3 regions of the Acidovorax sp. DW039 genome follow, and region 2 is predicted to be linked to each of the others. Evidence: predicted binding sites of a transcription regulator. Region 2 holds the regulator's gene; each other region holds the start of a gene.
What was found. Region 2 encodes FNR, which switches genes on or off when oxygen is low (the NO sensors DNR and NnrR bind a similar motif). Its sites were predicted from a motif close to TTGATNNNNATCAA; they were not measured.

Region 1: ubiM (5-demethoxyubiquinol-8 5-hydroxylase UbiM) is a predicted target of FNR. The motif match lies at 872-885, and genes of this name have one in related genera.
Region 3: AACH87_RS01860 (DASS family sodium-coupled anion symporter) is a predicted target of FNR. The motif match lies at 1,404-1,417, and genes of this name have one in related genera.

The regions. Positions count from the first base shown of each region.
Region 1 is NZ_AP029019.1:210,097-212,363, reverse strand. Features, by position in the region: gene AACH87_RS00970 (M48 family metallopeptidase) at 1-554, opposite strand, end outside; gene ubiM (5-demethoxyubiquinol-8 5-hydroxylase UbiM) at 945-2,261, shown strand.
Region 2 is NZ_AP029019.1:3,035,053-3,037,319, reverse strand. Features, by position in the region: gene AACH87_RS13535 (FixH family protein) at 21-296, shown strand; gene AACH87_RS13530 (hypothetical protein) at 364-657, shown strand; gene fnr (fumarate/nitrate reduction transcriptional regulator Fnr) at 739-1,461, opposite strand; gene hemN (oxygen-independent coproporphyrinogen III oxidase) at 1,651-2,267, shown strand, end outside.
Region 3 is NZ_AP029019.1:420,901-423,167, forward strand. Features, by position in the region: gene AACH87_RS01860 (DASS family sodium-coupled anion symporter) at 1-1,267, opposite strand, end outside; gene AACH87_RS01865 (MBL fold metallo-hydrolase) at 1,617-2,255, opposite strand.

The sequences.
Region 1 (2,267 bases), 2.0 Mb from region 2:
ACCGCCTTGCGGCCTGCAGACGCCATGTAGGCCGTGCGCATGGCGCTCATAGTGTGGGCGTGCTTGACGTGCCCGATTTCATGGCCGATCACGCCCAGCAGCTCCTGGTCGTTCATCATGTCCATCAGGCCCGCATACACGCGGATGGAGCCGTCTGCCGTGGCGTTGGCGTTGACTTCCTTGCTCAGGTACACCTTGAAGTTGAGCTTGAGGCCATCTTCATTGACGTGCTTGGCTGTCAAGCGGGCCAGACGCTGGGCGTACTTGTTGTTGGGCGGAGCCAGCTTCTCGGTGCGGTCACCGTAGGCGCGGTACTGTAGCGCCACCGACTTGAGTTCCTCGTCCGATACGGTGGCTGCCTTGAACACATCCAGCGCTGCGCCCACCTTGTTCTCCGACTTGGTGGCCCCGGTGCCGCCCGTGCTGGTGGAACCCAGCGCGGAGGAAATGGCAGACAGGCTGCTGGCTGCGCTGCCGCCGGTGCCCCCATCAGTGCTGGCGCAGCCCGTCAGCACCAGTGCGCAGGCCATGGCGATGTATGTCAATTGCTTCATGGTGTTTCCCTCTTGGAATGGATGTGAAATCGAAGGCAGGGCGTCACACGGTGGCTCTGCGGTTTGCGAATCGGGCGCACTCCCGCAGGAGCCCCGCTCGGCAAAAGCGCGATTGTTCCATGCACGTCCATGCAAGGCCTTCACCCCTACGCCCAATTGCAACGTTTCGTATCTTTAGGGGGGTGATTGAAACCTGCCCCTATTTGTAACACCCGCGCTGCTTCCCGGTGTGTGCGGACGCGTCACGTTCACTCACTTTGCGTTACATATTTCACGCTCCAGGCCTGCCGTGCACCGCCCGTTTTCGTCGGCATTCCTTGATGCAATGCAAGCCGCTCCCCGGTGCGGGCGCCCACAATGCACGGTCCACTCTTGCGCTCTCACACTTCCATGCAGATGCAAAGCGACGTACTCATCGTGGGCGCTGGCCCTGCGGGCCTGTCCCTGGCCATTTCGCTGGCGCAGGCCGGTTTTACCGCCACTGTGCTGGACCAGAATGCCCAGGCAGCGCTGCAAGACCCGGCCCCGGACGGACGGGAAATTGCCCTGACCCACCCCAGCCACGCCACGCTGCAGCGCCTGGGCAGCTGGGCTGAACTGGCCACCTCCGAGATCGGTCATATCCGGGCAGCCAAAGTGCATGACGGCCCCGTGGACATGCACAGCCCGCTGCATCTGCAAACGCAAATGCAGACGCCGCCCCACGCAGCCCCTGCAGATGCCATGCCCCTGGGCTTTATCGTGCCCAACCACGCCTTGCGCCGCAGCGCCTACGCTGTGGCGGCACGCACCCCAGGGGTGCAGATCCTGACAGGCGTGCAGGTGCAGCGCGTGGCGGCCCTGCCTACCCATGCGGAAGTGGACTTTGCAGCATCGGCCACAGCCCCCGGTAGCGAGGCCCCTGCGCTGCAGCGCCTGTGTGCGCCCCTGGTGGTGGCGGCGGACAGCCGCTTTTCCGCCACCCGCCGCCAGCTGGGCATTGGTGCGGCCATGAATGACTTTGGCCGCACCGTCATCGTGTGCCGCATGCGCCACGCACAACCCCATGCCGACACGGCCCACGAATGCTTCGGCTACGAACGCACCCTGGCGGTGCTGCCCCTGCCCGACACTGCAGACGGCCAGCACCAGTGCTCTGTGGTGGTAACCACCCGCACGGACGACGCCACCCGGCTCATGGCCCTGCCTCCAGCCAGGTTTGCGGCAGAAGTACAAGACCAGTTCCAGACCCGTCTGGGCGAAATGGCACTGGAAGGCGAGCGCCATGCCTACCCGCTGGTGGCTGTGTACGCACAGCGCTTTACCGGCCCGCGCTGCGCACTGCTGGGCGATGCAGCGGTGGGCATGCACCCCGTGACTGCCCATGGCTACAACCTGGGCCTGGCGGGGGTGGAGCGCCTGACCCAGGCGTTGACGGATGCCCGCAGGCGCGGGCAGGACCTGGGCGACCCGGGGGCGCTGGCCGCCTATGCCAGAGCCCATCATCTGCATGCCTGGCCCATCTATCAAGGCACCAATGCCATCGTGCGGCTGTATACCGACGCACGCCCCCTGCCCCGCATGCTGCGCCAGCTGGTGCTGCAAGGCGCACGCCGCCTGCCACCGCTGCAAGAGGCCATCATCGGGCAGCTCACCGGCAAAGCGCCCGCCTGGCGCAAGCCGCTGGACGGCTGGCTCCACCGGGCAGCCGCACTTACGAGGCACTGACGCAGC
Region 2 (2,267 bases):
TGAATGTGAAGGAGATGAATATGTCAGCAGTTTCTTCGGCAGCCCCTTCGGGTTCGGCACCTTGGTGGAAGTTTGGCCACGTCTGGCTCGTGCTGGCAGGGCCAGCATTGGTGGTCGTTGCCGGGTTTGTTACGCTGTGGATTGCCATGTCCAGGCCCGATCCGGTGGTGGCAGAGGACTACTACCAGCAAGGCATCGATATCAACAAGACGCTGGAGAAGGCAGACCCCAGCATGTTGCCTGCCGTGAAGGGCCGAAACCACGCGCTAACCCCCTTGAAGGACCAGCCGCGCTGAGTTAAGTTGGTCCCGATGCTCTTTGTGAAGAGCTCAGCCTGAAGCCAAGCAGCAAGGAGACAGAACGATGTGGACGCAACGCCTGATGTGGATTGCATGGCCCGCCTTCCTGGTGGCGGGCGGCCTGGAGATGCTGGTATTTGCCTTGGTGGACCCGGAGGATCTGCACTGGTTTGGTCACCCTCTGGGGCTGTCGCGCAGTGGTGTTTACACGGTCGTTTTTTTTGCGTTCTGGATACTCACCATGGTTTCCAGTGCGTTGACGACACTGCTGGCCATGTCGCCGTTTGAATTGAATCGCTGCCCTGTACCTGAGCACGATCGCCCGGACGACTGCCGCAAGACGCCTTCCTGCTCTTGATAACAAAAATCCCTTCCGCGTTGCGATAACGGGGAAGGGATTGTGTGTTGAACGCAGCTGGTTACTGCTCCGTCAGTGGGCCTAGTGGCAGGCCTGCTGGTTGTTGACAATGCGTCGCAAGGCGTCGGTGTCGAGAATCCTGACGTGACGCTGTCGCACTTCCACAGTGCCTTCTTCCACAAATTTGGAGAAAGTGCGGCTGACAGTTTCAAGCTTCAAACCCAGATAGCTGCCAATCTCTTCACGCGTCATGCGCAGCACCAGTTCAGACTGGGAAAACCCGCGCGCATGCAGGCGCTGCACCAGATTCAGCAAAAAGGCCGCAAGGCGCTCTTCAGCACGCATGCTGCCCAGCAGCAGCATTACCCCGTGTTCGCGAACGATTTCGCGGCTCATGATCTTGTGGACGTGGTGCTGCAGGGCAGTCACTTCGCGCGACAGCTCTTCAATGCGGTCAAACGGCATGACGCACACTTCAGCGTCTTCCAGTGCCACGGCATCGCAGGTGTGGTGTTCATTCACGATGCCATCGAGACCAATGATTTCACCAGCCATCTGGAACCCGGTCACCTGATCGCGGCCATCTTCCGTCGCCACGCAGGTTTTGAAAAAGCCCGTGCGAATGGCATACAGCGATGTGAACGCCTCACCATTGCGAAAAAGGGTGCCGCCACGCTTGACCTTGCGGCGCACTGCGACCACCTCGTCGATGCGCTGGAGCTGTTCTTCGTTCAGGCCGACAGGCATACAAAGTTCTCGCAGATTGCAGTTTGAGCAAGCGACTTTGATGGTGAGCGGATTCATGGCACAGATACCTGGATGTAGTTCGGACATATCGTGCCCGACGAGGGAGGCCGGCATGCCTCGGTCTGCGAGTAGTAGCAGATGATATGCATCAAATTGTCGCTCCAGTGGAGATCGTTTCACTTGATGCAGGTCAAGGACGCAAAAAGAAGGCTGCGGCACAGTAAGCCAGTACGCAAGGATATCCCCATGACCGCAGTAACCCCAGAACTACTCACCCGGTTTGATGTGCCGGGCCCCCGATACACCTCCTACCCCACGGCGGACCGTTTCGTGGAGGCTTTCGGGCAGGAGGACTACACGCTGGCCCTCGCACAGCGGGGGCTGGGTACCGGTGCCAAGGCGATGCCACTGTCTTTGTATGTGCACATTCCTTTTTGCGAGTCGCTATGCTACTACTGCGCCTGCAACAAGATCATTACCAAACACCATGATCGCGCCGATGTTTATCTGCGGTACCTGAGCCGGGAAATTGACCTGCACACGGCCCAGTGTGGTGTAGGGCAGGTGGTCAGCCAGCTGCATCTGGGGGGCGGCACTCCAACGTTCCTTTCCGACGTTGGGCTGCGTGAGTTGATGTCCATGCTCAAGCGCAGCTTTACCCTTGCGCCAGGCGGTGAGTATTCGATTGAGGTGGACCCCCGCACTGTCAACGCCGACAGGTTGGCTTTGCTGGCTGAACTGGGCTTCAATCGGCTGAGTTTCGGTGTGCAGGATTTCGATGCAGAAGTGCAGAAGGCTGTGCACCGGGTGCAGCCTGCCGAGCAGGTGTTTGCCTTGGTCGAGTCTGCACGATCCATCGGCTT
Region 3 (2,267 bases), 2.2 Mb from region 2:
GGTGCAGCACGATGCTGAACAGAGAGAGCGCACCAATCACCGCCACCACGGGCAGGGCCGACAGGCCCATCTGGCCCAGCGTCTGCTGCGCCAGCCAGGCGGCTGCGCCGGTCTTGGACAGCAGGTTGCCCAGCGAGATGGACGCGGCAAACAGCACCACCGTGCCCCAGGGCACGAGCTTTTCGGCCTGCGACCAGTGCATCACGCCGATCTTGGGCATGAGCAGCAGGGCAATGCACAGTTGCGTGGTGGTGGTGGTGTCAAACGGGTGCAGCATGCCTTCGGTGGACCACATCACCAGCAGCAGCAGGGCCACGGCGATCAGGCGCTTTTCAGGGGCGGTGACGGGGCCCAGGGCCTGGAGCTGCTCGCGCAGCTTTTCGGTGGCGTTTTCGCTGGATTCAACCGAGGGCTTCAAGATCCACAGCGACACGAAGAACAGCACCACGCTCATGCCCAGGGTGAAGGGCAGGGCTGTGAGGAACCACTGGCTCCAGGTCACGGAGTGGCCAAACGTGGTCTGCATGAAATTCAGGCTGATCAGGTTCTGCGCCGCGCCGGTCTTGATGGCCATGTTGAAGATGGAGCAGGCCTGCGCGGTGACGATCATCAGCGCCGCGCCCAGGCTGCTGCCCACGGGCAGGCCCAGTGCGGCGGTGATGCCCACCATGATCGGGATCACTGCGCCCACGCGCGCTGTGGCCGATGGGATGAACAGCGCCAGCACAAAACCCACCAGCATTGCGCCCACCGTGAGCCGCGCGGGCGAGATGCCCACCCGGCTCATCACGATGAGGGCCACGCGCTTGTCCAGCCCCGTGTGCTTGAGTGCCACGGCCAGGAACAGCGCGGCGGCCACCAGCAGCACGGCGGTGGACGAGAAGCCGCCCAGCATGGTGGTCAGCGCATCGGCTGAGTTCATCGGCTTGGCACCGGGGGTGAGGGACTTGCCCATCAACCCCAGCACCGCCATGCCGGTGAGGATGACGGCGCTGTTGGCGGGCGATACGCATTCGCTGATCCACAGCGTGATGACCAGTGCCAGCAGCGCCAGCGCCACTTGCCCGGAGGCCGTGAGGCCCGCAGGTGTGGGCAGCATCAGCACCAGGCCATACAGCGCCACGGCCAGGATCAGAAAGCCGAACTTGCGGTTGGAGCTGGGCTCGGGATGCGAGGTGATGGGGGGCGCAGTCTGTGCTGCGGAAGGCGTTGTCGAGGAGCTGCTGGGTGCAGCAGAAGCGGAAACAGAAGCAGGAACGGATGACATGAGAGAACACTTTCTTGTTGTGTCCGGTGGCTCATGTCCGCGGCGGGATCGCCGCCACGGCACACGGGCCACCGGAAGAGGCGGCACCTCCGCGCCGCCCTGTGCCACAGCATGCTCCCGCAGCGGGGGGACAGTGTTGATGCGGATCAAGCCTCGGCGGTATGGTCTTCACTGCTCGCAAACGCGATCGTCGCAAATGAAAAAGCGCAGGCAGCTATCAAATCAATAGCTGCCTGCGCTTTATTTATGAGCGCTATGGGGTGTTTTTGCTCAGATCCTGGTTGCCGTCCCCTGAATTTGCGCCCAACCCGGATGATCTGCCTGGTGGGCAGGGCTTGTTCAGAAAGCCTCAGGTATTGCCCACATAAGGGTTCGTCTTGCGCTCGCGCCCGAAGGTGCTTTCGGGTCCATGGCCCGGGATAAACACCGTCTGGTCCCCCATGGGCCACAGGCGCTGGGTGATGCTGTCGATGAGCTGCTGGTGATTGCCTTGCGGAAAGTCCGTGCGGCCAATGCTGCCCGCAAACAGCACATCGCCCACAAACGCCCGGTCAATCTGCGGTGCATGAAACACCACATGGCCCGGTGTGTGGCCCGGGCAATGGCGCACGTTCAGCGTTTCATGGCCCACTTGCACCGTGTCGCCATCCTGCAGCCAGCGCGTGGGCGTGAAATGCTGCGCGGGCGGAAAACCGAACATCGCGCTTTGCTGGGGCAGCCCATCAATCCAGAACTGATCCCCCGGATGCGGCCCCACGATAGGCAACTGCATGCGCTGCGCCAGCTCCCCCGCCCCGCCCGCGTGGTCGATATGGGCATGGGTCAGCCAGATCTGCGTGAGCGTCAACCCCCGGCGCTGCACTTCAGCCAGCAGCACGTCCAAGTCCCCTCCCGGGTCCACTACAGCGGCTTGCTGGGTGACATCGCACCACAGGAGAGAGGCGTTCTGCTGGAAAGCGGTGACGGGGATGGTTTCGTAGTGGAGCATGGAAGAATGAAG